Regions from separate parts of the Paenibacillus sp. YAF4_2 genome, predicted to be linked through region 2. Evidence: riboswitches for the same ligand, from Rfam matches in the RefSeq annotation. Region 2 holds a riboswitch; each other region holds the start of a gene.
The links. Region 2 has a riboswitch for cyclic di-GMP ahead of AB4Y93_RS14095 (glycosyl hydrolase family 28-related protein). Riboswitches for the same ligand answer to the same signal wherever they lie in the genome.
Positions count from the first base shown of each region.

Region 1: another riboswitch for cyclic di-GMP. It lies ahead of AB4Y93_RS20640 (methyl-accepting chemotaxis protein); the one in region 2 lies ahead of AB4Y93_RS14095 (glycosyl hydrolase family 28-related protein).
Region 3: another riboswitch for cyclic di-GMP. It lies ahead of AB4Y93_RS26845 (cache domain-containing protein); the one in region 2 lies ahead of AB4Y93_RS14095 (glycosyl hydrolase family 28-related protein).

Region 1 is NZ_JBFRCT010000009.1:88,709-99,150, reverse strand. Features, by position in the region: gene AB4Y93_RS20665 (ABC transporter ATP-binding protein) at 1-114, opposite strand, end outside; gene AB4Y93_RS20660 (GntR family transcriptional regulator) at 119-514, opposite strand; gene AB4Y93_RS20655 (ABC transporter permease) at 560-1,318, opposite strand; gene AB4Y93_RS20650 (ABC transporter ATP-binding protein) at 1,311-2,264, opposite strand; gene AB4Y93_RS20645 (DUF6886 family protein) at 2,401-2,916, shown strand; gene AB4Y93_RS20640 (methyl-accepting chemotaxis protein) at 3,008-4,786, opposite strand; cyclic di-GMP riboswitch class I at 4,875-4,961, opposite strand; gene AB4Y93_RS20635 (YrzA family protein) at 5,129-5,341, shown strand; tRNA gene AB4Y93_RS20630 (tRNA-Thr) at 5,421-5,496, shown strand; gene AB4Y93_RS20625 (aspartate aminotransferase family protein) at 5,601-6,959, opposite strand; gene AB4Y93_RS20620 (CoA-acylating methylmalonate-semialdehyde dehydrogenase) at 6,992-8,452, opposite strand; gene AB4Y93_RS20615 (hypothetical protein) at 8,866-9,624, opposite strand; gene AB4Y93_RS20610 (HIT family protein) at 9,621-10,046, opposite strand; gene AB4Y93_RS20605 (class I SAM-dependent methyltransferase) at 10,104-10,442, opposite strand, start outside.
Region 2 is NZ_JBFRCT010000005.1:221,296-231,737, reverse strand. Features, by position in the region: gene AB4Y93_RS14130 (lipopolysaccharide biosynthesis protein) at 1-344, opposite strand, end outside; gene AB4Y93_RS14125 (DegT/DnrJ/EryC1/StrS family aminotransferase) at 355-1,458, opposite strand; gene AB4Y93_RS14120 (acyltransferase) at 1,458-2,042, opposite strand; gene AB4Y93_RS14115 (nucleotide sugar dehydrogenase) at 2,060-3,397, opposite strand; gene AB4Y93_RS14110 (Gfo/Idh/MocA family protein) at 3,427-4,428, opposite strand; gene AB4Y93_RS14105 (YveK family protein) at 4,473-5,108, opposite strand; gene AB4Y93_RS14100 (polysaccharide deacetylase family protein) at 5,138-6,133, opposite strand; gene AB4Y93_RS14095 (glycosyl hydrolase family 28-related protein) at 6,477-7,850, opposite strand; cyclic di-GMP riboswitch class I at 7,940-8,024, opposite strand; cyclic di-GMP riboswitch class I at 8,121-8,207, opposite strand; gene AB4Y93_RS14090 (NAD-dependent epimerase/dehydratase family protein) at 8,475-9,881, shown strand; gene AB4Y93_RS14085 (GNAT family N-acetyltransferase) at 9,953-10,442, opposite strand, start outside.
Region 3 is NZ_JBFRCT010000015.1:104,280-114,721, reverse strand. Features, by position in the region: gene AB4Y93_RS26885 (hypothetical protein) at 1-117, shown strand, start outside; gene AB4Y93_RS26880 (winged helix DNA-binding domain-containing protein) at 424-1,527, opposite strand; gene AB4Y93_RS26875 (MFS transporter) at 1,768-2,991, opposite strand; gene AB4Y93_RS26870 (MarR family winged helix-turn-helix transcriptional regulator) at 2,998-3,453, opposite strand; gene pdaA (delta-lactam-biosynthetic de-N-acetylase) at 3,589-4,383, shown strand; gene AB4Y93_RS26860 (branched-chain amino acid aminotransferase) at 4,380-5,474, opposite strand; gene AB4Y93_RS26855 (LysR family transcriptional regulator) at 5,591-6,481, shown strand; gene greA (transcription elongation factor GreA) at 6,635-7,111, opposite strand; cyclic di-GMP riboswitch class I at 7,317-7,415, shown strand; gene AB4Y93_RS26845 (cache domain-containing protein) at 7,475-8,287, shown strand; gene AB4Y93_RS26840 (methyl-accepting chemotaxis protein) at 8,284-9,486, shown strand; gene AB4Y93_RS26835 (VOC family protein) at 9,577-9,999, shown strand; gene AB4Y93_RS26830 (DNA alkylation repair protein) at 10,157-10,442, shown strand, end outside.

The sequences.
Region 1 (10,442 bases), on a different contig from region 2:
GCTGCCAAGCAAACCTATAATTTTACCAGGCTGAACTTGAAAAGATACATCCCTGAGGGCATGCTTAGATCCGTAAGATTTCGTCACACCTGATAATTCCAAGATCGATTCCACGTTTCTATTCACTCCTGTCAGGATGTTTGTCTGTTCCGCCGTCCTTCACGGCATCTGTTACGATTGCGATGATATCGTTCTTGTTAAAGCCAAGCTCCTTCATGCCCTGTACAAACCGTTCGAGCAGCTCGCCCGCCATCTCTTTCTTAATCAACATAATCGTCGACTCCTCGCTGGTCACAAATCGGCCAAGTCCTCGTCTTGTTTCTACAATCCCTTCCCGCTCCAGCTCCTGGAACGTACGTTGAATCGTATTCGGATTAATCTGTAGCTCAAGGGCAAGGTCCCGTACGGATTCAATTTTATCGCCTGGGCTTAATTTGCCGGTAATGATCTGCTTCTTCACATAATTCATAATTTGGATATAAATCGGCATATTGTTGTCAAATACGATTGTCACGGATGTTGATTCTCCTTTCCTTCGTCGGCCCGGGAAACGCCTCGCTTATGCGATATCGCGCTTCTTAAATACAGCAAAGCTGACGGATAGGAACAGCGCCATATATACAAGCAGTATAACAATGGAAAAAGCCATCGTCATCCCTTCAATCGGCGGTCCGTCTCCGTTATAGACCGACAGATCTGTATTACTGAACAATAAATACTTCGTAATGGTATAGCGGGAGAGCAGCATAACAAGCAGGCTTCCTACCATCATGGAGAAAATCCCGACACCAATTGACGCACCATTCGATTTCGTCAAAATTCCGATCATAAAGGTCATGGTGACGAACACAATCGAATAAACTGCAAGACTCGCGATATTGGTTAAGAAATCCGACCATGTAGACTCACCAGCTCCACCGCCGTAAACGATATAGCCGGCAACAACGGAAAGCACAGCTGCAGTAAGGACCAAAGTAAGCGTATATACAACCGATATGATATATTTGGATGCTAAAATTTTATGGCGGCTTTGCGCTCGGATTAGGAGAAATTTAATCGTGCCGTAACGATGCTCTTGCGTAACGCTGCCCGCCGCTGCAAGGACTGCAAGAACCGGTACAAGCTGCCCCGCAGCCTGCAGCATGATCGTCCCTGTAGCGAAATCCACTGTTGAGTTAAGGCCATCTGGCGATAATTCATAGAAGGCGTAAGCTAATATCCCAAATACAACAGCCAGGATCGCATACGCGACGAAAAATGATCTTTTCTTAGACAGCTTCAGCCATTCATTTACCAACAATCCTGTAAAATTACGCAATGCGGTTCCCTCCCGTCAGCTTCATAAATTCTTCTTCGAGTGTTTCACGAACTTCTTCAATTCGGTAAATCTCCACGCCTGCCGTTGACAGTTTGCCAACAAGGCCCGGGATTTGATCCTGTCTGAGCTGCAGGGTAATCCGATTCGTTAATGCATCAGCTCGCGTAATCGTTATATCCTCCATCAGATTGATTAACTCCTGTGCACGCTCTGCATTTCCTACTTGAAGCGAAATAGACAGAAGCTTTTGTGTAGGAATCTCAGATTCACCAAGTGAACGAATCGTAACCAGCTTGCCTTCCTGAATGACAACAATCCGGCTGCACATCAGTTCAATTTCGCTCAGCAAATGACTGGAGACCAATATCGCTATGCCCTCTGCTTCGGCGATTTGTTTCAAATACTCACGCATCTCTCTAATCCCGGCTGGATCCAGACCGTTTGTTGGCTCATCCAAAATCAGCAGCTTAGGCTCATGCAGCAGTGCTTGTGCGATACCAAGCCGTTGACGCATGCCAAGGGAATAAGCCTTCACACGTTTACCCAGCGCATCCTGCATCCCAACAAGTCTTGTCACTTCCGCGATCCGGGCTTCTGTCACACCTGCGGTCATCCGTTTATACTGCATCAAATTATCGTAACCGGTCATATACGGATAAAACTCCGGGTTCTCTATAATCCCCCCGACATGACTGATAGCCTGCTCGAAGTTTGTACGCACGCTTTGTCCGCAAATACGTACATCCCCGCTTGTCATTCCAATCAAGCCTACAATCATTCGCATTGTAGTTGTCTTACCTGCACCGTTTGGACCAAGCAAGCCTACCACTTCGCCCTTCGCAATATCGAAGGACAAACCATCAACAATCGCTTTGCCGCCTATCTTTTTCGTTAAGCCGTCCAACTGAAGCACAATCGATGGATTAGATATTTTAGCTGTTTTCATCCCGCAGCTCCTTTTGTATTAGTGTTATAGTTGAATAGTACACTAGGTCATTAGTATTGTAAAGAGGCTTTTTTGAAAAAATTATCCATTTCCTCTAAAATAGAAAAGCATCTCCATTCGAATCGGAGGTTTTACGATGAGATTGTTTCATTTTAGCGAGGAAAGCTCGATTAAACGTTTTGTTCCCAGGGTAAAAGCGAACCGCACCAATATGCCTCCTGTCGTATGGGCTATTGATGAGGAGCATGAATTCACTTTCTTTTTCCCAAGGAAATGCCCCAGAATTGTATATAAAAGATCAGATGGCTTAACGGAAGCAGATAACCATTTGTTCTTTGGTCTCACTTCCTGCAAGATCATCATTACGGTAGAGACGGGATGGTATGACCGAATTAAGCAAGCAACCTTATACCGTTATGAGCTGCCTGCCGATTCTTTTCAATTATTTGATGAAACTGCCGGCTATTACATCTCCACGGAGACGATTACTCCACTAGCGGTGGAGCCGCTTACTAATCCGCTGGACCTATTGATGGCAATAGGCGTCGAGGTTCGATTCACCTCTAATCTACATCCACTGCGAGAAGCTATTTTGCAATCATCCCTTACCGATTTTGGCATACACCAATTTGATCAAGCAAGCACTCAATAAAACGTCAAAAAGGCTGTTCTCCCATTAGATTAACTGGGAAAACAGCCTTTTGATTGAGCTTTGAAAAGAAATGAAAAGAAATTGAAAAATATTACACTTTAAAGATTGCTGCCTTCTCTTTCAGCTCACGAGAAGATTGCTGCAGGTTCTGCGCCATCCCTTGCAGGTTGTCAGAGATATCATTCTGCTCAATAGACAAGTGACCCATTTGCTCCATCTTCCCATTCACCTCGGAGGAGGTATGCAGCAGCTTGTCCACTGCGGTTACGATGTGAGTGATGCCTGTTGTGATCTCATTAATGGCAGTCGAGATTTCACTTACCTGCTCAGATAACGTATGGCTTTGCTTCTCTAGTCCTTTGAACACATCACTTGCCGAGATGGAAGCCTGCTTTGTAGAGAAGATCACTTCTGCAAAAGCTCCCATACTCTTGCTGCTTGATGCCACGTCCTCTTGAATGAGCAGCATTTCCTTCGAAATATTTTTCGAGATCAAATCGGTTTGACCCGACAGCTTGCGAATCTCTTCAGCAACTACTGCAAAGCCTCTGCCATGTTCCCCGGCGCGTGCTGACTCAATCGACGCATTCAGTGATAACAGATTGGTCTGCGTATTCACATCTTGGATATTATTGAGAAATTTCGAGACATTGCTATAACGTTCTGTAATTCGGTTGAAGGCTTCTGTCACCTGGTTAAATTGCTCTACCGTCTGATTAACCATCTGAACGACACCTTCCATATCAACCGAGCCTGTATGGGAATCATCTTTCATTTGCTGCATGTCTTTATTGATGTAGTCGCTCGAAGCCGCAATTTCCTGCGAGCTTGCCGAGATTTGCTCGGTAACTGCCGAGATTGAGGTAGCATCATCATATTGGGAGAGCAATACGGCTGTACCCAGATCGATTTGCCCTTTCACTTGCTCGGACGCCGTACGGTTGCGGCCAATCATCTCACCCATCTGGTTCGACATTTGAAGAACGGTCTGGCTGACACTAAGGGTTGCTTTTACCGTAGCTTTCAAATTATCACCCATGGCTGCAAGCGAGCGATCTATATCGCCAAATTCATCTTTTCGGTCCAGCGATTTATCATAAGTAAAATCATTATGCTGATAGGCGTTAATACGACCCATGATCCCTTGAAGACCGGCTTTAATACTTTTTACTAGTCCAAAAGTAAACAGGAATGGAATTACTGCTAGGAGCAGCACGTTAATTAAAATGATGATATTGGCTGTATTAACACTGTCGGACAGTTTCTTATCCGTATGCGCCGCATCAACTGTAATGCGCGCATTCACATTCTGATTCGCAAATTCCAGCTCGTTTAAGTAGATATTTACGAGTCTAAGCACAAGTGCTGATTTCATTTCGGCAGTCAAATTTTCGAACTCCGTTACATTAGAGCTCTTCAAATCGTTATACGCGATCTCATAGATGTTACCTTGTCCAACATAATTCTGCTGTTCTTCTTCTGCCGGAAACATTTTGTCCAGCTTCTCGAACGTTTTCTTCAAATGCTCCAGTTGACCAGGCATGTCCGCCAGACGTTCTTTTGGATCCACCACCGCAGCTGCAGTGCTGTCATTGTTGTTCTCAATCGAGTTAATCATCAAGAGCAGCGTCTGAAGCAGCGTATTGGATATCCCCTCATACTCGCGCTGCGCACTAGTTAACGTATTTGTTTCTTTTACAGCATGTGATACCGATAGGTTCTGCGTGTAAATAAATACACCAGCCACTACGTTAAAGAAAGTAATAATACTGGCTAACAGGAGCAATCTGACTCCTATCTTACGTCTGCCACCCAAAACCCGTTTGCTTGATCCCAGCCATTGTAATGCACTTTTAACCCGTTCCTTCATCCTCGTCTCTCCTCGCTGTCACTGAATAAACAAATAAGCTATCCGGCCAAAGACGGGCGGATAGCTGGTTAAGGCACTATGTCCTGCATCCGGCGGTCTGGCAACCATCGCTATATCCAGCATTAGGCCCATAACTTTGCGTCCTTGCCTTTCGACAAGTTTGCCTTTTTCAGTGTAATTACGACTATTTTCGACACAGGCACTAGTTTAGGATAAATCTACCTTTTTGTAAACAAAAAATGGTTCTATTGCCATCCCTCTATTACTATCGGCTCAACTCTTTGAAACCATTAGTAATAACGGTATAATAGATTCACCTTACATTGACAGGAGACGTGCAGAATGGAATTTCGGTTAGATCTGATTGAAGATAAGGTTGAGTTTTTTGAAGCAGGCGATTTGCGTACGCTGGAGCTAAGGATTGACCAGCAAATTGAGAATAATAAAGCACTGCTGCTGCAAGTTCATCAAGTCCAGCATCATGCTGTTTTTAATCCGAATACAGGGAAAATGCAGTACAGTGCAGTCGTTCATTTCAAGGCAAAAAAACGTTAAAAACTTTTTTCAAAAAAGGGGTTGCATAATCGGTACAAGCTGTGGCATAATACGTTTTGTGCCCGATACAAAACAATATGCCGGTGTAGCTCAGTTGGTAGAGCAACTGACTTGTAATCAGTAGGTCGTGGGTTCGACTCCTATCGCCGGCACCATCTTTTTTTTCCAGGACGTAGCTCAGCTTGGTAGAGCACCTGGTGTCCCGACCATAGAGCTAACATTCAGGAAGCTTGATAGCGATCAGGCTTTTTTTGTTTTCCTAAACTTTAAGATTCCCAAAGACTTCCTTTAACGTTTCGATAATAAAGGTGACATCCTCATCGGTAGATGACAACGGCGGACTGATCGTAAGCACATTATTGTAGCCTGCGACGGTATCGCCGTTTTTGCCGATTATTAACCCCTTTGCCTTACACTCTCCAATGATTCGAACGACGCCGGCAAGCGGATATGGCTCCTTCGTTTGCTTATCACTTACGAGCTCAATCCCCATTAAGAATCCAAAGCTTCGGATATCCCCAACAATCGGATGCTCCAGCAGCACCGAAAGTTCCTCCGATAACCGTTCACCCAACGCTGCAGACCGTTCGACCAGCTGCTCCCGTTCCAAAATCTCCAGATTCGCTAGAGCTAGTGCACAGGATGCCGGTGATCCGCCGAAAGTATTCAAATGGCGGAAATGACTGTACATCTCTTTCCCTTTGAATGCTTCATAAATGTCTTTACGCACCGCTGTGGCCGACAAAGGAAGATAGCCGCTGGTTAAGCCTTTCGCCATCGTTACAATATCCGGCTTAATACCGTAATTCATATGACCGAACTTCCGGCCGGAACGTCCAAATCCGCAGATCACCTCATCTATGATGAGGAGCACACCATACTTTGTGCAGATTTCTCGCACTTTCTCTAGATAAATCGGTTCCGGAACGATTACTCCACCACCTGTGATCGCTGGTTCCATAATGACTGCCGCTATGGTCTCCTGACCTTCCCAATTAATGGTCTGTTCGATATCGAGCGCACATTGCAGATTAAACTGTTCAATCGTCATTCCCTCGGGGCGGCGGTAGCTGTCAGGTGGACGAACATGGAGGAAGCCTCCGGCAAGTGGTTCATACATATACTTGCGCTGAGCTTGCCCGGTTGCGGCAAGGGCCCCCATCGAATTGCCATGATACGCCCGGTAGCGGGAGATGAATTTGTAACGGCTTGGAGCACCGGATTGCTCAAAATATTGCCTTGCGATCTTAAACGCCACTTCATTTGCATCGGAGCCGCTGTTGGAGTAGAAGATGATATAATCATCCTCCAGCCATTCATTAAGCTTCTCAGCGAGTCGGATTGCAGGAACATGGCTTTGTGTCAGCGGATAATAGGACAAAGTTTTAAGCTGCTCGTAGGCTGCGCGAGCGAGCTCTTCTCTGCCGTAGCCAACATTCACGCACCATAGTCCCGACATCCCGTCCAAATAGCGGTTTCCCCCGTTATCGGTAATCCATGAGCCTTTCCCTTCCGTAACAACCATGGGAGGTGCCTGTTCATTATAAGGTGACATAGCGTGCCATACATACTGGCGATCCTTGGCGATCAGATCTGCCTCTTCTTGATTAATCGACATGACTCCACTCTCCTTCCTTCAGCCATTTATCATTAATAACGGGCGGTAACCATTTTCTTACGTGTATAAAACTCTACGCCATCCCGGCCATTAGCATGAAGATCCCCATAGAAGGAGTTCTTGTAACCCGAGAATGGGAAAAAGGCCATCGGCGCAGGCACGCCAAGATTGATCCCCAGCATCCCAGCATCGATCTGCTCACGGAATTGGCGAATCGCCTTCGCGCTGTCCGTATACAGGCAGGCGCCATTAGCGAAATCCGACTGATTGCTGATCTCAATCGCCTCTTGCAAAGACGCCGCCCGCACAATCGCAAGTATTGGTGCGAACAGCTCTTCCTTCCAGATCGTCATGCTCGGGTTCACATGATCAAAGATGGTTGGTCCGATAAAATAACCCTCTTCGTCAACTGTATCCAGACGCCCATCACGTATAAGCTGTGCTCCTTCTTTTACCCCCAGCTCAATATAGCCAATCGTCCTATCCTTATTCTCCTGTCTAATCACAGGGCCAAGGAATACGTCCTCCTCTAATCCGTTGCCGATCTTGATATGGTCAGCTGCTTCCACGAGCTGCTGCTGCAGCCTATCTGCCGCATCACCAACGGCAACCACAACGGAGCAGGCCATACAACGCTCACCGGCTGAACCAAAAGCTGCAGCAATAATATTCGTCACTGCAAGCTCCATATCAGCGTCAGGCAACACGATGGAATGGTTCTTCGCACCAGCAAGTGCTTGCACGCGTTTGCCATGCGAGGCAGCAGTCTTGTACACATACTCCGCGACCGGCTGTGAGCCAACGAAAGAGATTGCTTTTACTTGTTTATTTTGGAGCAGCCCGTTCACCACATCACGTGCACCATGCACGATGTTCAGTACACCATCCGGCAAACCTGCTTCCTTGAATAATTCCGCCAGACGGTTCGCCAGGATTGGCGTGCGCTCGGATGGTTTCAAGATGAACGTGTTTCCGCATGCAATCGCAAGAGGGAACATCCAGCACGGCACCATCATCGGGAAGTTAAAAGGTGTTATTCCGCCTACGACACCAAGCGGATACCGATACATGCCTGATTCTATACCTGTAGCAATATCGGGCAGCTGGGTTCCCATCATTAAAGTCGGCGCTCCCGCTGCAAATTCAACGCATTCGATACCCCGCTGCACTTCACCATGTGCTTCCACGTAGCTTTTGCCGTTTTCCGTAGTGATGATTCGGGCTAGTTCGTCCCATTTCTCAATAAGCAGCTGCTGGTATTTGAAGAGAATCCGCGCTCTCCTAGGCACTGCAACCTCCCGCCACTCCTCGAACGCGAGCTGAGCAGCTTGGACTGCACGGTCAACATCCTCCTGCCCAGAGTACGGAACTCGTGCAATGACCTCTCCTGTGGCAGGATTCTGAACATCTTCATAACGACCGCTTGCTGGCTCTAACCATTCTCCGTGGATATAGTTCCGAACCTTAACGACCGCTGACTGAGACTGATGCAAATAGACCACCTGCCTTTCTTCCACTTATTATCTATGTCTAGTATAGAGCCCGATATTACCGTTTTCATTAGACATAATGTCACGAACTGAAGAGGCTTTTTCAACCTGATCGTCACAAACTACGTATTCGAATGTTCTTCCGATCGCCATTGCTCGGGGATTCCTTTGAATCAACAGGGTAAGGTTGGAATACCCGAGCAAAAGCGAACGCTTCAAGCTTTCTGAAAGAAAGCTACTTCGTAAGCATAAACTAACGCTTCTCCAGAATCATTCGAATAACTCCGTCCTCAAAAAAGTAATTTATTTCAAATCTAAATAACAATCAAAAAAACGGTCATATAGTTTTAGGCAACTATATCACCATTTCTGAAACTTTTTAATTTACGTAATATCTTCCTTTTTATGAGAGAGTCTCATTGCATACTTTTATAAAAATGTAGTGCTTCTGAAAGCATTGTTTTATCGTAGCCAGTCTTTTGATGGATTCTAGTGCACCATTGCTCAATATCCTCAGTTGCAGGCTCTTCAAATAATCCTTGAGTTGTGCTTAACACGCTGCTCCAGTTATAAAATTCCCAATGAGCGATTTCATCGTTGAAAGGAACTCTGCATTCTAATAGAGGTCGTTGTTTAATCGTATTCTGGGAGATCTCTGCCGCTTTCCATAAGTCTGTGATTGCAACCGGCGTTGTATCAAAATCCTGCTGGCTCATTTTTCCGTTTGATCGATGGTATTGTATCGTAAGCAAGTTTCCTTCAGCCTTTACCTGAATTTCGGCAGCCGGGAAGAATCCATGTAATTTATCCGCATGATAATCCTCACAATCCGTATCGATTAGAACCGGATTTAGCCATTGATCCCCCAGATCACAATAATAACGGTGGCCGTGTTCACTCTTTGCAATAACTGCCACATGTGCATCTGGTGTCCCTAAGTCATGACCCACTGGAAAAGCTTCAATTCCCTCTTGGTCAAACTCATGCAGCAGCCATAAAGAGAGGTCAAAGCAATTGCCGGTTATCCCATATTGCTCGCGATGTTCCTTCATCATAGAAGGATCTCTTTGTTTTCTTGTTGTATTTTGCTGATAGTACCAAGCTTTCGTTAATGTCTCCATCGGGAAATGATCAAATTTTCTCCATACCTTTAAAATCTCTTCAGGAGCATTCATACACGGGTCTCCTTAGATAAGACTTGGAGAATACGATCTCTGGTCTCTTGCAAATGTTTCTCAGCTCCATGAGGCTGAAGAGGCTCGCTCCATGAGAAACCATCACCCTTATATCTCGGAATTAGATGCATATGGTAATGCGTCAAATCATTAAAAATGCCGCCATTCTGGCAGATGGTGATGCCATCCGGATTGAATACTTCCTTCAAGGCGACTGACACCTTCTTGGATGCATCCATGATGGCATACGCGGTGCTCGAGTCAAGCTCCTCTATATCGAGATAATGCTGCTTGGGGAGAATTAAGGCATGACCTTCATTAAACGGTGCGATATCAAGCACACAAGTCACAAATTCATTCTCATAAATAAGGTTTAAGTCCGGTTCAATTCCATTCGCAATGCGGCAGCCTAAACAGTCCATGTGGCTATATCCTCCTGTTATGTTTATTTCAAATTGTGGTTTCCTCCATACAATGGATTAGCTTGAACGACGAACAATAAAGGTAAGCCAATTGCCACGGAATTCGATAGATTTACCGTATTTGATTTCATTGATTGACTGAGGCATGAATCTCTCAACTACAATCTCCCAGCCTGTATAGCAATCTTTCATGAGTTCTAAAGCTTCATCGGTTTTCAAATTCAATTCGATTAAGCCCTCAGATACTTCACCTGTCTCGCAATCAACCTCTTCAACCTCCGTATTCATCAGAATGGCATTGATCCCGTCAGGCTTTGTCCCCTCTATCATTCTAGTAAAGACAGATCGAAGGACATCTTCCGTAGCTACATGCTCAAGAGAGGAGCAAGCGATAAT
Region 2 (10,442 bases):
TGCATCCATACTGCAAGCGGAGCCGCTACAAAATAAATAACGATGCCGCTTACGATACTGACGATCACGCATATCCGCAGTGATAAGCTGAGCATATGCGAAGCCGTCCTGTCATCCTCCGGCAGCGTTATCGCATTCTCGTAAGAGAACGATACCGTCATCAATAGGATTGATATAAACGACGTATACAGCGAATAGGTGCCATACTCTGCCGGATCGTACATACGGGTCAATATCGGCAGAGTCGCCAATATAATGATTTGGCTGATGATCGTTCCGCTCGCCAATACGACGATATTCCGCAGAAATTTATCTACCGATAATTTTTTGAAGTAGTTTAACATAGCCGCCCCCTTACTGGAGAGCTTCGATAATTTGCTCGACGATATAGTGTTGAACGGAAGCCTCCAGCTGCGGCCATATCGGCAGAGATAACACTTCTTCCGCAAGCTTCTCCGATACCGGCATTTCAACATTCAGCGAAGCGTAAATCGGCAGCTTATGGACCGGAACCGGGTAGTACACCATCGTGCCTACGCCGGCAGCGTCCAGCTTCGCCTGCAATTCATCCCGCTTCCCGTTCGTCACGCGAATCGTATACTGATGGAAGACATGCTTCGCATATGTTTGTTCCGTCGGCGTTACAATGCCTTTCACGTCTTTCAGCAGCTCGGCATAACGCGTGGCCGCAGCTCTGCGGCCTTCATTCCATTCATCAATCCGCGGCAGCTTGATTCGAAGGATCGCAGCCTGGATTTCGTCGAGACGGGAGTTAAAGCCGACGACCTCGTTGTAATATTTTTTGCGCGAGCCGTGTACGCGCAGCATAGCTGCCTTCTCCGCAAGCTCGGAATTGTTCGTAGCGAGCAGCCCGCCGTCGCCATAAGCGCCAAGATTTTTCGATGGAAAAAAGGAATAGCAGCCGGCATCGCCGATCGTGCCGACCTTCTTGCCTTTAAATTCAGCACCGAAAGCCTGCGCCACATCCTCGACAACAATCAGTCCATGCTTCCCTGTGATTGTTGTCAGCCTGGCCATATCGACCGAATGGCCAAAGAGATGTACCGGAATAACAGCCTTCGTCTTAGGCGTAATGGCTGCCTCCAGTTTATTCAAATCCATGTTGTACGTGTCCAGCTCGATATCAACAAATACCGGTGTTGCCCGTACTTGGCTAATCGCTTCTGCCGTAGCAAAAAACGTAAACGGCGTTGTGATGACCTCATCGCCCTCGCCGATCCCTGCGGCAAGCAGCGCAATGACCAGTGCATCTGTACCCGAATTGAGCGCAATGGCATGCTCAACACCCAAATACCGTGCGGCTTCCTGCTCAAACGTTTTAACGTTTGGACCCATGATGAATGCCCCGTTATCGATTACTTCCTCGAAAGCTTTCATTAACTGCGGCTTCAATTCCTGGATTTCATAGCTGAGATCCAGCACCGGAATTTTTTTCATTATTGGGCCTCCTTTGTTTTCCATACGCGATCCTGCGTTAAGCTGTATCCTCGGCGGCATTCGCCGCATTCGGCGTCGCTTCCGTTAAATTTCAATGTCGAGCCGCATTCACATACCCATCCGATATGTTTTGCCGGAACGCCTGCATACAGAGCATAGGCTGGCACATCGCGGTTAACGACGGCTCCCGCCGCTATGAAGGCCCATTCTCCAATCGTTACGCCGCATACAACCGTCGCGTTTGCTCCAATTGAAGCGCCGCGTTTAACAACGGTCTTATAATAATCGCTGCTCTTATTGCGTGGAAAGGCCGATCTTGGCGTTCGCACATTCGTAAATACCATGCTCGGCCCGCAAAATACGTAGTCTTCCAGCTCAACGCCTTCGTAGATCGACACATTATTCTGGATTTTGACACCGTTGCCGATCGTCACCTTGTTAGCGACAAATACGTTTTGCCCAAGACTGCAGCGGCTGCCGATAACAGAGGAGGCACATACGTGGGCGAAATGCCAGACGCTCGTTCCTTCTCCGATTGCCGCGCCTTCATCAATAACGGCGGTTTCATGCGCGTAATAGTTCATATCCGATTAGCTCCCTGCTATAACAAATAATAGTTATCCGGTTTGTCGTAGTTTTTCATGCCGTTGCGGGTATCGAACAAGCTCTTGCTCGCCCGGCCGATCATTTCGTAATCAAAGCCGGTATGATCCGTCGTAATGACAGTAATATCAGCCTCTGCGACGCGCTCCTCGGTCAAGCCTATGCACTCGTACGGCTTTCCGTTCGCTTTAAAATTCTGAATATGTGTATCACTGATCCATACCGTAGCTCCACGCTCTTCAAGCTCCTCAATGATCTTGAGAACCGGTGATTCGCGGTAATCGTCAATATCTTTCTTATAAGCAACGCCCAGCAGATAGACAACAGCGCCGTTGATCGCTTTCTTCTGACGGTTTAGAATTTCGCCGATTTTCTGAACGACGAATTCCGGCATCGAATTATTGATTTCGCCAGCCAGCTCTATTAATCTCGTATGATAGTTAAATTCTCTCGCCTTCCACGTCAAATAAAAAGGATCGACTGGAATACAGTGACCGCCCAAGCCCGGTCCTGGATAAAAGGCCATAAATCCATAGGGCTTTGACTTCGCCGCGTCAATAACTTCCCAAACGTTGATGCCCATGCGATCGCATAATACGGCCATTTCATTGGCTAATGCGATGTTAATGTGTCGGAATGTGTTCTCATAAATTTTCTCCATCTCGGCAACGGAAGGGCTTGATACGACATGTACGCTGCCGTCCAACACCTGCTCATAGAGCGTTTGTGCCACCTTGGAGCAAGCAGACGTAATGCCGCCGACTACCTTCGGAGTATTTTTCGTATTAAACGACTTATTGCCCGGATCTACCCGTTCAGGAGAATAAGCGAGAAAAAAGTCCGTTCCGCAGGTTAAGCCGGTCGCTTCCAAAATCGGTTTCACAAGCTCTTCGGTCGTTCCCGGGTAAGTCGTGCTTTCAAGCACAACCAGCATCCCTTTATGAAGGAATCTGGAAATCTCTTTCGTCGAGCTTTCGACATAACTTGTATCCGGCTGCTGATAAACGTCCAACGGCGTTGGCACGCAAATTGCCACCGCGTCGACCTCACTAATAAAAGAGTAGTCGGAGGTTGCCCGCAGCTGACCATTCTCAACCATAAAGCGAAGATCTTCATCAACGACGTCGCCGATATAGTTGAAACCGCTGTTGACCATGTCAATCTTCTTCTCCTGTACGTCGAAGCCAATTACCTTATAACCTGCCTTCGCTTTCTCGACGGCAAGAGGAAGACCAACATACCCCAGTCCGATTACGCCAATGACAGCCGTCTTTTTATTCAACTTGTCGATAAGTTGCTCGCTCAGCTCATTCGTTTGAATCGATTCCGTTATCATAATTTCCCTCCCGATTCCTGCGTTCATCCTTATACTAGGCTTCCGTCCTCGACGAAATCGATCACAAGCTGTACGGCTTGTTTGCCGTCCTCAACCGTAACTGCAGGCTTACGGTTGTGCCTGATAGCTGCAATCATATCTTCAATAATGCATTGATGCCCGGATACGCCGTTTGGATCGGCGTCTACCTCGGCTATAAGCGCATCTATGGACTCCTGAGCCATTCTCGCACTCTTCCACTGCTTGACTAGATTTGCCGTTACCCCGCCGATCACCGCATAACCGTCCTCGCCGAATACACTGATCGATTCTTCCAAATTCTTCTCGTAAATCGTCGTCGACGCTTCAACAACGCCAAGCGCCCCGCTGGCAAACCGTAAGGTCGCTACAGCTACGTCTTCAGCTTCAATGTTCCGAATTCGTGTGTCGACCATTGACTTTAATTGTACAACCGGCCCGAACAGCCACTGCAGCAGATCGAGGCTATGTATCGCCTGATTCATCAGAACGCCGCCGTCCATCGCTTTTGTCCCCCGCCATGCGGCTTGGTCATAATACGCTTGACCGCGATTCCAGCGAACCGTAGCGTTCACATGGCTCAGCTTACCGAAAGCTTCCGACTCAAGCGCCTGCTTAAGCTTCTGGATTGCCGGACGATAGCGGTTAGGATGAACAACTGCAGCCTTAATGCCGTTTGCTTCCGCGGCAGCTGTAATCAAATCCGCGTCCTCTATCGTAAGCGACAACGGCTTCTCGATAACGATATGTTTGCCCGCCTCCGCCGCTGCAGCGGCAAGTCCCGCATGCAATCCGCTAGGCGTGCAAATACAAATAACGTCAATGGCAGGCTCGCTTGCCAGCATCTCCCTCATGTCAGCATAAACCGCAGTTCCTGTAGTCTCTCTCAGTTGTTCCAGCCTTACCGGATTCGTATCGCAAAGCGCAATGAGCTCCGCACCATTGGCTTGGTTGATTGCTTCGATATGTTTATTAGCGATATGACCGCAGCCTACGATTGCAAAGCGAATCATCTTCATTCCTCATTTCCTATCATTTATTATAGATACCCGTTAACTTAAGAGCTCTCTTCATAAGCCGCGCTGAGTTCCATCCTATTTCTCTTCCTTGCCATTCTTCTCGTTTCCAACAGAAGAGCGATACTCAGTCCTAGAAATACCCCGATAAACAACGATATTGCTAGATTAAAAGCTTTCTTCGGACTTACCGGAATAGAGGCTTGTTCAATATTGGCACGATCAAGCAGCGTCATATTCGCATACTGGAGTATCGACTTCGATTCGCTCACATACGTTTCAGCAAAAGCGTTTGCAATTGCCACTGCATCTTTTGGGTTAGTATCATTCACCATCAGTTTGACGACGAGCGTCTCCGGATCGGTTCTCGTCTCCACCTTCTTAAGCAAGTCTGCTGCGGACAGCGAAGTATTTAATTTTTCTTTCACTTTGTTTGCTATAAAATAACTCTTGAGCGTATCTTCATACGTTTTTGTCAATAGCTGGCTGGCCAAAAATTCATTATAAATACCTGCGTCGCCTGACGCGGAAATACTCGCTACAAGGCTTGCTGATGCCTGATAGGAAGGAGTCATGAATGTATTAACGGCAAATCCGCCGCCAATGCAAATAGCAATTACTATAAAAAATGCAATAAAATATCTTCGAACAGCTTGCAGCAAAAACGCCAGATCCATCAGTTTCACCTCTATCATTGAATAACTATCTATGTTGCACTTGCGAGCACCCTATCGCGGAGCTCTTCCATATTCATGCTTTCCATTCCGTATTCTACCTTCAGCTTGCAATAGTGACTGATGATTCGTTCTAGAAAACGCATATTTGCATTCTGCTCGTCAGCCAAATTATAAGGATGCCACCATAAGTGATACACCTCATTATGCTTCGCCGCGTAGGTCATCCCGTCCAATATCCGTTTCAGTCGCAGCGGCTCGAGCCGTTTGAGCTTATGGGAATAGGAACGTAAAAACTGGCTTGCTGGCAGATTGACCGGAAGCGTTGCTCCGACGGACGAAGCCGGGTACGTATGATAACCTGACAAATTCCAATACGTATCCAGCAGCCTATATGCTCTGCGGAAAGACGAATCGCCAGTACTGTAGCCCTGCTTATAAATTGGATGCTGTGGATTGCCACGATATACATTAATACCGGCCGGCAGCAGCAGCGATAAATACTGTTCATTCACCTGATTCCGCGGAAATACGATGCTTTCCAGCTTCATTCCCCGCTTCGCTGCAATAGCCTTGCAAGCCTCAAGATCAGCAGCAAACTGCTCCTTGTTTTGTCCCGTTTCCTTGCAATAATAATGCGAAAACGTATGCGTTGATACCGTTTGATGACTCGTTTCCCTAATTAATCGAATCAGTGACAGCGCATAATGGTACGGATCATCTTCTTCTTTTAATCCCAGCTCAGCACTCTCAATATGAGCATAAGGCGACAAATTCGTTTCCTCATAAGAAGGCTTTAATGCCGGCAATCCTTGCAGCAACTCCTCCCGCGATTCAAAAAATAACAGCCCCACAGTTGCCCAAGTCGCATGAATGCCGCCAGCTTCAAACCATTCCAGCATTTGCGGAATGAGATTCCGCTCTTTCGCCATGCCACTCTTATAACGTTCTATTCCATAAATATCTCTTACTCCCCAATAGAGTTCAAAATCAAGGGAGACGACAAAAATACCCTTACCCACCATCATGAAGGCATCCGCCCTTTATGTATATAAAATAGTTCAAAAGGAATAGAAAACCGCATCCTATAGCCGATTTTCATCTCAGAAAACGATAGATTAAGCCTATCCTGATGTATTATAATCCCCCAATCTCTCGATGTAAATAAATAGAAATTGATTTTTCTAATTCCAGTTGTCGATTCTTTTCTGGCATTCTGTAAATCTAAGAGATATTAGCCTTATATTAACACAACTTTCATTTAAAATATCTCTGCGTATGAAGCCAAATGTCGGCTATTGTCATCAAACTAAAAAAGCCCTCGAATCCTGCGCGCTGCGCTAGACTCGGGGGCTTTTTTCTATTTCTTTATTAAAGGGTAACGACGTTTACGTTCGTAGGTGCCAATTGGATAAGGAAGTTTGTCGCTTGAATCGTATTAGCCGTGCACGTGATATTTTTTTGGATATATTGCTCAAGGTAAGTCGTCAGGTCGATGCCGCCGCCATTTACCATTTCAATCTTGTTATTCGAAATTGTACCGTCCTCGGCATTTTGCCAAGTCCAGATTCCTCTTTCCCCATTCTCGATCGTGTTGCCTATAATTGTGAAGTTCGAAATATTGCCGAGGCGGATTGCCGTTTTGCCGCTTACTACACTTTTTGAGCCCATAATAATCGTGTTACCCGAAATAGTAATGTTACTCACTGTTTTCGAAGCGCCGACTTCAATTGCTCCGTAAAAGCTGCCTTTACCGCTAATCGTGTTGTTCGTAATCGTGTTGTTGCTGCCATATATGCTGATTGCCGAGAACATATCCGGAGCAAGCTGGCCTTTGTCAGCACCTTTGTAGTAGTTATTCGACAGATATGAGTTAACGATCGTGTTTCCTTTTACCGTAATGCCTTGTGCATAAATTTTGATTGCGCGCTTAGCCGTGTTTTCGAATTTGTTGTTTGCAATAACGCTATTTGTATCCGTGCCATTATTGTTATCTATGTTCGGATCTTCATAGTAGATGCCGTCACCGTCATCAGCAGGTCCGATATCATGGATATACGAGTTTGTGATCGTTACATTGCTCGCTGCCGTTTCCGATTTGCCCCAAGTTGTTGTTACATAGATACCTCTTGCAACCAGGCTGCCGCTTACCATATTGACTGCAACGATGTTTTTAACTTCCGTGTTGTCGATTGTTATCGATTTCGTGTTGCCGTATACGAGAATGCCTGACAAAACTCCCGAGTAAAAATCGCTGCTTTTATTTGTACTGTGCGAAGCGTTAGCTACAACCATGTTCTTAATGGTTACACGTTCGCTGCCGCCTTCGATAACGAGGACGCGGTTAACGAGTTTGTTGCCGTCCAGCGTAAGGCCGCTTATTTCGATATCTTTTCCTGCAACGTGCATCAGTTCATACCCGAATGTCGCGTTTGCTTTAATGATCGATCTTGCGCCGTCGCCTGTCACTTTCATTCCACCGCTTACTTGAAGAGCATTCGTAGGATTAACGATATAAGTGCCAGCTGGGAAGTATACCGTCGTTTTAGATGTTGCGCCTTGCGACAATGCTTTCGTCACCGCTGTCGTATCGTCTGTTTTGCCATCGCCTTTTGCTCCGAAAGATTTTACATTAAGAACCTCAGCTGCATATGCTTTCTGGACGGGCATGAATTGAAGAAACAAAAAGCCAACAACCATTGCCATTACCATCAGCACCACTTTCTTAGCCCATTGCTTCATCATATCGCATGCCCCCGATTCGTTATTTTTGATAAAAAAAATAGGAAAATCCCAATGTTTCAGGATTTTCCTATAGCTATTCCTGAAAACATTTCGGAAACTGGCTGGCATATGGTTTCCCATTTAGCCCCTGTAGCTTTGCGTCCCAAGCTTTCGCTTGGTTTGCCGTTATCGTTGTTTTCGATATATTTAATTGGTATAAAATGGTAAATTAACAACAAAAAAAGAGCCAAATGAAATGTCATTGGCTCTTGTAATAAGAACCTGAAAAGTTTTGGAAACTGGCTGGCACATGGATGAAATCCACAAGCCCCTGTAGCTTTGCGTCCCGCATTTTCACACGGTTTGCCTTTTCGACATCAGGTGTATGAAATTAGTAATATTTAACTAAATATTAGCATGCCTCTAGTAATATAGCAACAGTTTTCAATAGATTTTAAGCCCATTTTTTTGAAACTGTTTACAATGAATTCCTAAACCAGTATGATGAGTTTGAAAGCCAGCATCCAAACTGTAAGTCCTCTGAGAAGGTTTTTTTGTAGTTCAATAGGACCATATGAAACCCTTATAAGGGTTTCTTAATAAAGGACTATTTATTCTTGTTTACTACTATATGAGGTGGAACATTTGAAAATATTAATAACCGGCGGCTATGGCTTTATTGGCTCCTTCGTAGCGGAGAAATTTTTCAAGGAAGGCCATGAAGTAATCATTATCGACAACATGTCATCCGGGAATGTTACAAACTGTCCGTTCAGGCACACTTCTTATATTGCAGATGTCGAAAGCACCGTCTGCGAATCAATTTTCCAGAACCATGAAATCGATGTGGTCATCCACTTGGCTGCCCAAATTAACGTCGTTACCTCCATGGAAAACCCTTATGCCGATACGAAATCGAACATACTGGGCCTCACCAACATCCTTCAGCTCTCAGTCAAACACAAAGTCAAGAAGTTCATCTTTGCATCTTCAGCTGCTGTCTACGGCTTAAACGACCAGATTCCGTTATCTGAGGAAATCCCTTGCCAGCCGGTGTCCCCGTACGGCATTAACAAACTGCTTGGTGAATACTATTGCACCAAATGGAATGAGCTTTATGAGCTGAACACGCTTTGCTTCCGATTTGCCAACGTTTATGGACCGCGTCAAGGCTCTGTAGGAGAGGGCGGCGTCGTTTCAATTTTCATGGAACGGTTGCGTGATGGCAAAGAACTTGTCGTCTACGGCGACGGCGGACAGACGCGTGATTTCGTCTATGTCGAGGATGTTGCTGACGTTATTTATATGGGAAGCTTGTCCCAGCAGACTGGAATTATGAATCTATCTACTAATACGGAAAATTCAGTTAATCAGCTGATCGAGATTTTAACGTCAATGCAACCCGCTGCCACAGTCGTAACAAAGGAGACGCGCTACGGAGATATTTACCGCTCTAGGCTGGACAACTCCTTGTTGAAGCAGTCGCTAAGTTGGGTGCCAAAATTTTCGCTTGAGGAAGGCTTGCAGCGTACTTTCGCGTGGTTCTCGCAGTCTTTGCATGTTCAGGCTAAGGTTACAGAGGCCAGCCAAGCCGAGCAGACTAAACCCGGATCTGCACTGGATGCCATCGATATCGACCATGAGCTGATCAACTCTTCCCTATCGCGCAATATCCGCAGCTTATATCTTAGCCAAACGGAGCGTTATATTGAGGATAAACCGGTACTCAAACCCGAAGTATTTACAGCTGTGGTGCGCTCCAGACAGCAAGCCAAGCGTAAATTTAACGCTAATTTTGCACTGCTCGCATTGTCGGACGGGATTATCGACGATAAATCGCTGCTAGATACGATAAACGGTCTGCTGCGAGAATCTGACTATATCGGCCTGACGAAGAACAACCAGGTACTCATCCTGCTGTCGAACTCCTCATTAGAGGATGCCCATATTGTAGTGAAACGCCTCAAACCTTATTTCGATGGGGCTAAAGTCATAGATAAAGAAGATTCATTTTATATTGATGAGCACACAGTTGAGCATATTTATTTATAATACAAAAGGCGGCGCACCGGGACAGCTTCATGTCCTAATGGTGCGCCGCTCTTATTTAGAGCCAGCATTTATTAACGCTTTAGCAATTGGGACGATGTCAACCAATCACGTCCTGCTCTTACAATTTCCTTATAACCAGGTAGCCTGACCCCGTAGAAGGTGCGAAGCTCGCCACCCCAATCCGCCTTAGAAGCGGCAACGGAAGAAAGATTCGCTCCGTAGAAATCAAATTCTTCAATGCCTATGGATGATAAATCGGTAAATTCGCAGTTTTGCAGCTGCTGAACGACGCCATTACGCAGATGCTCGCTCTTGGTTGCCGAAATCCATCCCAGAGCTCGCCCCTCATGATTCACGATCGTAACGCTGGAACTCACCGGCTCACCCTCTTTTGAATAAGAAACGTAGCAACGAAAGCTTTCGTCTCCGAGCAAACCGCGCACAAGCTCAAGATCGTCCACCGACAGCTGATGGCTGAACCCTTTACGCTTCTCGGTTCCCGCCAGACACTGGTAAACGGCGGACATGTCCTCTGTCTTTGTCGAATAATAGCCTTGTGCG
Region 3 (10,442 bases), on a different contig from region 2:
GGTAGAGAGTATATTGAGCTTGAGGATGATGATCGCTTGACGTATGTTGTTGGTGAGGACGGCGTCTTATTCAAATGTAAGTTCTGCGGTTACACTTATCGGATGGATAAGCTGTAAGTAAGCAACTGATTGAGCGCCAAATGCTTTGAGAGTGGCGCAAGTCTTCGGCAGCGCACGATAAAAACAGGCCACTGTTCACGAGGAACCGTGGCCCGATTTATTGTCTGTCGGCAGCGAATAAGTCGCAAAAACCGTACTGCAGCGGGTGAGAGCTGGCACGGTGAGGTGAAAGTAGCCAAATAAGACGGAAAAACCGTACTGCAGTGGGGAAGTGCGGGCTCGGTGGATCAAAAGTGGTCAAATAAGTCGCAAAAACCATACCGAAGCGGGTAAGAGCAGGTGCAGTGCGGAGAAAGCGTCCGCCTATTTGCTGAAACGAATGTCTTGTTCTTGCCCTGGGGCGGCGAATTGCAGCAGCTTTTCGCCTTCTATAATTAGTTCAGCTTGTTCTTCATTAGTCAGCACACGGAAGGGCTCGATGAGGAGAGAAGCTTTATTTCGTTCTCGCTCGATTTTCCATATACCGGTGATGTAACCGTTCAGCAGGATCGTTGCACGCAGGATGCCATTGGCGGTGAAGATTCGTTTGGTATACGTAATATCCATCACCCGTGATCGATCGACAACTCCAAGAAGCATTTGATCGAACTCGCCAAGGAAGCGAGCTGGTGGTATTACTTCGGCGTCAGGGCGGGGTGCATCAGGAAGATCAAATAACTCATTGCCTTGTTCGTTCAGAAAAGTAAGAAGCTGTGGACGCAGCTTTTCGAAATGTTCTTTGAGACGCGTGAGTCCGCACCAAGCCTGCATATCCTTTACCGTTGCTGGCCCATATGCGGCGAGGTAACGTAATATTAAATTTTCCGTATCGACATGTTCACTAAGGGATTGTCCCAGCCAGACCTCTGAGGAGGTATGGGTTGCTTGTCCGCTTTCTCCCCACAAACCACGCGGCGGTATTTGAATGAGTGGAACGTAGTTGCGTATAACAGCAGCGAGGGCTTCACTATTAACACCTGGCCACTGGTCAGCTAGAAATTTACCTAGCTCACTGAATGTGCGTGCTTCATCCTCGACAAGTTTTCTGCCTTCAAGTGCTACGCTGTCCAAATCGATTCCAGACAAAGCCTTGCCAAAAGATCCTTTTAATCCTCGATCGAGTACAGGCTGTACCCATGGTCTAAGCAATAGACAGTCTTTAGCAGATACAAGATGCAAAGTGGAGCGCATAAGGGCGATCCGCACAGCTTCACGATTTTGAATTAGAGTAGACAATTGTGACTGCTCAAATCCATTCAGTCTTGTCCAAAGAGAGTAATATGGCGCGTTTGGAGCTTGAGCCTGCAGGCCGATAAACCATTCCAATGTATCAAGTACAGACATATTCGAACGCGATAACAGCATTTGCCTTGCGAGCAAAGCTCGATTAATAGCCAATGCACTTAATTTAGGTGTCTCGTAAGACATCCAGCATCCACCTCTAAATAGGATCATATTTCCATTAAGAGTATCTTTCTTTCTAATAAGTTACAAGACGCAAAAGGTGAAAAAGCTGTCGAGAGCATGTTCAATTTTCCATGAAAATTTAGGAGGCGTAAATAACCTATTAACGTTATACTATATCTTTTTTGACAGGAACAATTACTTATACATTAAGTGAAAAAAGCCGAATCCAGAAGCCTTGAGGCTCACTGGATTCGGCCTTTTTTATCGGGAAGATACTGCGGTGGTTGATGTCTTCACGGTCTTGCTTCGTTTGCCTGCGATCATACTTACGCAGGAGACGATTAAGAAGAGGACCATGGCAGCGGCAGCGTATCTGTACATCTCTGCATAGCTTGTAGCGGATGCAATAATGCCTAGCAGCATCGATCCAACAGCAACGCCAAGGTCAATGGTGTTGTAATATAAACTGTTGGCAAAGCTTGTTTGATGTGGTGCAGCCTCGCGCAGCATCCATGCTTGTGTCGTCGGCTGAATGGCACCAAAGCCAAATCCGTACAACAAGGCCGAGATAATAATGAGTGGCATCGAGTGTGCATAAGACAGAATAATCAAGCTGGCAATGACGATAAATGCGGAAGGTATAAGGACGAGCATTGGTCCGCGACGGTCGAATAATTTGCCGGATATCGGACGAATAACAAGAACGGTAAACACAATAAATAAGAAGAACAAGCCGATCTGCTCAATATTTCGTTGTGCGCCATACAAGGCAATAAAACCAAGAATACCGCCGTAAGTAATCGACATCAGCATGTTTAACACGGCAGGTACCATCATGCGAGCTGTCGAAGATGAGCGCTGTCCTTGATCGGCAGTAGTCTGAACCGGAGCTGGTTGAATTCTGGCAGGCTGCTGCGGAATACTACGTGTAAGCAAGAGAAGCGGAATTATTATGACAAGGGCGATTGTACCGATAACTGACAAGGTAGTAAATCCGGATTGTTTGATGACAGAGAGACCAATCATCGGACCAAGCGACATCGCTAAGCTTGTGGAAATACCGAAGTAGCCGATCCCTTCACCCGTTCTTTTCTTTGGAATGATCTGTGTAACTAAAGTAGGGATAATTGTACTAGTCATCCCGAAGCCAACCCCGAAGACAGCCCGCAGAATTAATAAAACAGTCATCGATTCAGCGAATGGATAGAGGATAGTGGCTATTGTTGCGAGAACAAGTCCGGAAAACAAAATCACGTTCCGATGAACGACACGAAGCAGCGGCGTCATTGCAAAACGTGTAACGATCGCTGCCAAGGCGAACAAGCTGGTGACAAGACTTAAGGTGAAGTTATCTGGATGAAATTGTTCTTTTGCATAAGTAGGGAACGGAGACAGCAGCATTTGCAAGCTTAGAAATAATAGCAAATAACTGGCGGTCAACGTAATAAAAGATTTCGTCCAAAGTTTCTCTGGATGTATGTTCATGGTGTATCATTGCTCCTTTTCATGCTCCAATAAGCTGGTTGTATGGTCGTTAAGTTTTCTTAGCAGTTGGTTCATAAGCTCATATTCCTCGATGGACATCACTTGCGCTATCTCAGCAATGGTGCTGTATTCAATAGGTTCAATCGCATCCGCCGTTTCTTTGCCTTGCTCGGTAATAAATACCTGGAAAGAACGGCGGTCATGCTCACTGGCACGCTTCGTCACAAAGCCTTTCGCCTCTAGCGTATCTAATATACGAGTAGTCGTAGGCTTATCCTTGCCCGCCCGATCTGCAATTTCCTTCTGAATTAAACCGTCTTCCTCCCGTACGCGGAATAGAACAGCCCATTGTTCGGGGGTCAGCCCAAATTCCTTGATGCGGCTCGCAAAGAAATTCGTAAGCTTCCGATAGGTGGCACCAAGCAAGAAGCCAAGCGAATGATCCAATCCCTTTTGATGCATTTTACTCACGCTCCAAATTAGTTGTTACAACAACTATATCTCTGACAACTAATTTTGTCAAACTGCAAATACAGGATTGGAATTTCTGAAATGGGGGAAAATAAGCGGACTACACATAGAGGAGTAAAGCCAAAAATGAGAAAAAAATCAGCATGGATCCATACGTTATGGATCGCGGCCGTTTTGTCTTTGCTGGTCGCCCAGCATCCGGCTGACGCGCTGGCCGGGCCATTTCATTTTGGATTCAAGAAAAGTGTAGGCGGGCAGCTGCCTTCGATTAATGAAGAGGGCTTCAAAGATGTGGTAATGAAGCATGGAGCGATTTTTCTAGGGGACACGACCAAGAAGGAGCTGTATCTTACCTTTGATAATGGGTATGAGAATGGCTATACGTCTAAAGTGCTTGATGTGCTCAAGGAGAAGCAGGTGCCTGCCATATTTTTCGTAACGGGGCATTATGTGAAGGATCAGCCTGAGCTGGTGAAAAGGATGACGGCCGAAGGTCATCTTGTAGGTAATCATTCCTGGACCCACCCAGATATGACTCAAATCTCAGCTGAACAAATTCGTACCGAGCTGGAGAAGGTGAAGGAGCAGGTCAATACGCTGACCGGACAGCAGGCCATGACTTATTTGCGGCCGCCAAGAGGGATTTTCAGTGACAATGTGCTGGCGGTAAGTAAGGAATCCGGCTATACAAACGTATTCTGGTCCGTTGCCTATAAGGATTGGGATGTGAACATGCAAAGAGGAGCGGGCTTCGCCTACAATCAAGTGGTCGCCCAGCTTCATCCCGGAGCGGTCATCCTGCTTCATACCGTGTCCAAAGATAATGCCGCTGCGCTCGGATCGATTATCGACGAAGCCCGCAAGCAAGGTTATGAGTTTAAGAGTTTAGACCAAATGTCTGTAAAGACCTATGGCAATTAACGTGCAGCTAGGTGCTCGGACGGTTCAAGAATAACGGACCAACCAAACGGATCTTCTACTGTACCTCTTTGAATACCGGTCAGCATGTCGTACAGCTTTTGCGACAGCTCGCCGGTATTTCCTTCGTTAATGACATAACGAGTACCTTCCCAAGACAGTTCCCCGATTGGAGAAATAACCGCGGCAGTACCTGTTCCAAATGCTTCGACAAGACGACCTTCTTGATGAGCTGCAACAACCTCATCGATTGACAGCTGTCTTTCAACAACAGGCACATTCATATGTTTCAGCAGACGAATGATCGAGTCACGTGTAATGCCATCGAGAATGCTGCCGTTCAGTGCAGGTGTTACTACAGTACCATCAATGTTGAAGAAGACGTTCATGCTGCCTACTTCTTCGATATATTTGCGGTGAACACCATCAAGCCATAGCACCTGAGAAGCGCCATGAGCATAAGCTTCTTCCTGCGCTTTCAAGCTTGCTGCGTAGTTACCAGCAGTCTTCGCATTGCCGACACCGCCGCGTACTGCGCGAACGTATTGGGATTCCACATGGATTTTAACGGGATGAATGCCTTCCGCGTAGTAGGAGCCTACCGGAGACATGATGATCATGAACATGTATTGCGTTGATGCATTAACACCAAGCTGTGCTTCCGTTGCAATAACGAAAGGACGTACATACAGGGAAGTTTCCGCATCAGATGGGATCCAGTCGCTGTCTGTCAGAATAAGCTGCTTCAGCGCTTCAAGCGCCAGCTCTTCGTCTACTGCAGGAATGCTAAGACGTGCATTGGAACGATTAAGACGTGCCATATTCTGTTCCGGACGGAACAGACGGATTTTGCCATCACCGGTTAAGTAAGCTTTAAGGCCTTCAAAGATTGTTTGACCATAATGGAACACTTTGGCTGCAGGATCAAGCGAAATCGGCTGATAAGGCACGACGCGCGGGTTATACCAGCCAGTAGCTGCATCATAATCCATAATGAACATGTGGTCGGTATAATACTTGCCAAATCCAAGCTCAGATGCTTTTGGTTTCGGTTTTTTGTTCGTAGAAAGTTCTATTGTGATGGTTGGTTTCATCGTATTTGATCTCTCCTTGTTGCTAGTTATAGTTGAATCGTACCATGCCAATCGATATATTTAAAGTATCTGTTTTATTGTGAACACATACCGAAAAGGTATATTGGGGGCTGGCTATGGATATACGACAGTTAAGGTACTTTCTGGCGATCGCCAGAGAAGGACAAATCACTCGTGCGGCGAAAGCGCTCAACATGGAACAGCCTCCGCTGAGCCGTCAGCTAAAGCTGATGGAGGATGAACTTGGCGTCACGCTGTTCGATCGAAGTGGAAAAGGGCTTGTTCTGACTCATGCGGGTGAACTGCTGCAGAATAAAGCAGAACGGCTGCTGCAGGAATTTAACGAGACCATTCATGAAGTGAAAGAGCTGGATGCCGGGCTTCACGGCACACTCGCGATCGGCTCTGTCGTGTCCTGTATTTCCTTGCTTCCAAGGCCTATTGAGCAATTCCGCAGGCTGTATCCTAACGTCACATTCAAAATATGGGAAGGGGACCATTTTATCCTCGGCAGTCTGCTAGAGAAGCGGGATATTGAACTGATTGTTGCGAGGATCCCTTTCGAATCGACCTTACATACACAGCCATACTCTGTCTTGCCGCTGCCGTCTGATCCCTATGTGGCCGTACTTCCGTCCGGCTGGGTAAGTGACCCAGATAAGAACACCTTATTAATGAGCGAGCTGGCGGATCTTCCGTTTCTGACTCTTAAAACCGACAAAACCATCGCCATGCATCACCGCGTTATGATTGAGGCAAGAGCACATGGCTTTGAACCAAAGGTAATCTGCGAATGCTCAAGTGTAGCAATCATCGTAGCGTTGGTAGCAGCCGGCATTGGAGCAACCGTATTTCCGAAGTCGGTCATGGCTTCTTTTCCTCTTCCATCTATAAAGATGCTCACGATATCAGATGCAGATTTTCAATCAGATGTCGGTATTATTTGGCTCAAGGATCGGTATTTATCCAGAAGTGCACAGAACTTCATCCAACTGTTCGAAGAATGAGAAAAACTCCTATCGGAGTACTTCGAAGATGAGCGACCGCGTTTAAGCGGAAGTTTTTATCGCCAATCGGAATGATTTTTATGGCTTTAAAGAACTTATACATTCCGATGTGGTAAAAAAAAGGATGCAGCATCGTATGCTGCATCCTATTCTTTAGTTGTTCACTTTGATCTCAAGCAGTTCATATTTAATGATACCAATCGGCGCATCAACTTTGATGATATCTCCAACTTTTTTGCCCATTAGCGCTTGGCCCAGCGGACTCTCATATGAAACTTTATTATTAAATACGTCTGCTTCTGCGGGACCAACAAGGCGGTATTCGATTTTCTCAGATACCTCAATATCGTTCAGAACAACGCTCGAGCCAACTCCAACCTTCGTCGTATCAACCGAGTTAGATACACGTGCGGTCTTCAGCATTTTCTCCAGCTGCGTAATTCTTGTCTCCATAAAAGCTTGGTCATCCTTGGCCGAGTGGTACTCGCTGTTCTCTTTTAGATCGCCATAGCTGATGGCTACTTTAAGACGATGTGCAAGCTCGGAACGTTTGACGGTCTTCAGCTCTTCGAGCTCTTCCTCAAGCTTCTTAAGACCTTCGGGTGTTAGAATGATTTCGTTTTTTGCCAAACCCCACAACTCCTGCCATTTATTTGTATCTTCTGAATCGCTTTCTACATCTTACACTATCCATGGTGGAAAAGAAACTTGGGTATAGCTCCCAATTGCGCGGAAAATCTAACAATTTTCTAACTTTAAAGCAATGGAAAACTCAAATTTATAGTGTAGGATAAGTCGTGCTGGCATCACGTTAATCTTTTACTAAGTGTGACCTCGCTCAAAAATGCATAAAGGCGTGAAAGGCGGGGACGCAAAGCCACGGGTCTAAGTCGAAGCAGGAAACTGCAGCTGGTATGATCGCCGGGCTGCTCACGAAGAGCAGAGGTCTTTTTGTTGTGCCAACCGACAACAATGAGAGGGTGCATATAACAGATGAAGAAGAGGTTCAAATTACCCCGAATATTCCAGACACGCAAGATCGCGCATCGCATGTTGATTACCACGCTGATCATCGCCGTTGCGATCGTCGCGTCCATGTCTGTTGCGTTATTCCTTTCCAACTCTTCCTTATTCAAAAGCCAGATCAAAAAGGATCTTGCCCTGCAGGCGGATGTAATTACAGCAAGGATGGACGAGGAATTACAGTCGAAAGTGACCAAAATAAATGCATTAGCAGGCATCGGACAATATTATGGTCAAGATGCACAAAAGCATGACGAGTTGATTCAACATTTTATAAAAGAAAATCCGGATTTAATGTCCCCAGGCTTTTCCCTCGACATGACGGGCAAGAATTTTACCGTATCAGGAACCGGTGACCGGATTGATGTATCTGAACGTCCTTATTTCAAATCCGTATCAGAAGGTAGATTAACGGTTAGTAATCCGCTCGTGAACAAAGTTGATCCTTCCAAAGTTTCTATTGTCATCGCCGCACCACTTATGCAAAACGGCAAAGCTTATGGATTCTACATATTTGGTTATGAGATCAATGCTGCAGCTGCAATTGTTCGTGATACGAAGGTTGGTAAAACAGGTTATGCCATCTTAATGGACAACAATGGCCTCGTTATCAGTCATCCGAGAGCAGATTTGGTCATGAACAAAACCGTATATGACCTGAATATGCCTGCAACTGTGGAAGCATTCGAATCAGCGAAACAAGGACACGATACCAATTATTCCTTTACATTTGATGGCGTGAAAAAAATCGGCTATGCCGAAGCGACAAGAATGGTTATGTGATTCAGCTGTCGATACCGGAGAAAGAAGCGATGAAGCCGGTTACGGATATGCTGTGGAAAACAATCGGAGTTGCATTAGTCATGACGCTGTTGGCGTTGATCGCTACCTATATCTCCGCAACCCAAATGGCGACACCAATTGTATACATAACGAATGTGATTAAAGTGCTTGCAAGCGGCGATTTAAGGCCTAGGCTTGAAGTGAAAACGAAAAATGAACTGGGCACTCTTGCAGATCATATGAATCAAATGCTGGATTCCTTCTCTGACACCATTGGCAAAGTAAGCTTTGCTGCTGAACAGCTTGCCGCATCCTCGGAAGAGCTGACGGCAGCGTCTGTTGATTCGGTCGATATTTCCAGTCAGATTGGTGATGCGATTCAAAATGTCGCAACAGCTGGAGAGAATCAAATGGTGGCGGCTGAACAAACCTCTACAGCGATGGAAGAGATGGCTACCGGTGTGCAGCGGATTGCAGAATCGTCCTCTGTTGTTGCAGAAGCATCTCAAACCTCGCTGGATGAAGTTCAGCTTGGACAAGTTGCTGTTACGCATGCCGTTGAACAAATGAAGCTGATCCATACATCCGTTGGCAATTCGGCTGAAGAAGTCCGAGAGTTGGAATTGAAATCGAATCAAATCGGCAATATCGTGTCGGTCATTCAAGAGATTACAAATCAGACGCAACTGCTGTCGCTTAACGCTTCCATTGAAGCAGCAAGAGCAGGGGAGCATGGCAGAGGATTTGCTATTGTGGCAAATGAAGTGAAGAAGCTGGCGGAGCAATCTGCTCATTCAGCGTCTGAGATTACGAAGCTGATTCAAGAAGTACAAGGAACAACGGCAAGAGCGGTACATGCGATGAATCAAGGGGTTGAAGATGTTGGAATCGGCTCGGAGCTGATCAATGAGGCTGGTGAGGTATTCGGCAGGATTACGGCGACCTTCCAGGAAATCTCGAGCCAAATCCAAGAGGTATCGGCTGCATCGGAACAAATGTCAGCAGGTACGGAAGAAGTGACAGCGTCTATGACAGAGATTGCGACAATGACTCAATCTACCCATAGTCACTCCCAAAGTATCTCGCTGGGCTCTCAAAAACAGCTTGCATCAATGAAAGATATTTCTGCATCTGCGGAAGATTTCAGCCATATGGCCCAGCATTTGCAAGAAGTGCTGTCGAAGTTTAAGACTAGATAGAAAATTTTGATTCTTGCTGCGAGAAATGGTACATTATTGAAGGATTGCCATTCAGCGATCATAATACTATTCGCACAGGGAGAGATCTAGATGTCCGTTGATGCTTATTTGAACTTTGATGGGAATTGCCGAGAAGCGGCGGAGTTTTACGCAGTTGTATTCGGTTTGGACAAGCCTAAGCTCATGACATTTGGTGAAGTGCCGCCACATCCGGATTATCCATTGCCTGAAGAAGCCAAAAACCTGATTATGCACACTCGCCTGAACATTGGCGGAAGCAATGTGATGTTCTCCGACATCTTCCCTGGTATGCCGTTTACTCTAGGCAACAATATTACACTGGCGTATGTAGAGAACGAAGAAGAAAAACTTCGTACGGCATTTAATCGATTGAGTGATGGCGGTACGATCGTCATGGAGCTGCAAGAGACGTTCTGGAGTAAACTGTATGGACAGGTTACCGATAAGTTTGGTATTCAGTGGCAGTTTAACTTGGGAATTAACGAATTCTAATACTTGTCTAACAAAATAGGGGAACCAGTTGTCTATAAGACAAGCTGGTTTCTTTTTTTATATTGAAAAAGTGGCTATTCCCATATAAGAACAAATGTTCTATAATGGTGATATGGATAACACTAAGAATATGAGATTGTCGAAGAGGGGAACACCATTGGCTGAGCCGTTAAAAGAAATGTATCATGAAGCTTTTCTAAGGCAGTTTACCGATAAATTAAAGGCCGCATACCCGTTATTTGATATAGAATCGTTTGTATCACAGGTAATGAATGAAGCGTGGGAACAATTGGAGTTGAAAGGACGGATCCGTCAAATTGCAATCGTACTTGGTAAGCATTTGCCTTCCGATTATGAAGATGCGTTAGCTGTTTTGTATGCCGTATATGAGGAATGCTCAGGTTTTCCTTATTTATTTTTCCCGGATTTTGTAGAGGTGTATG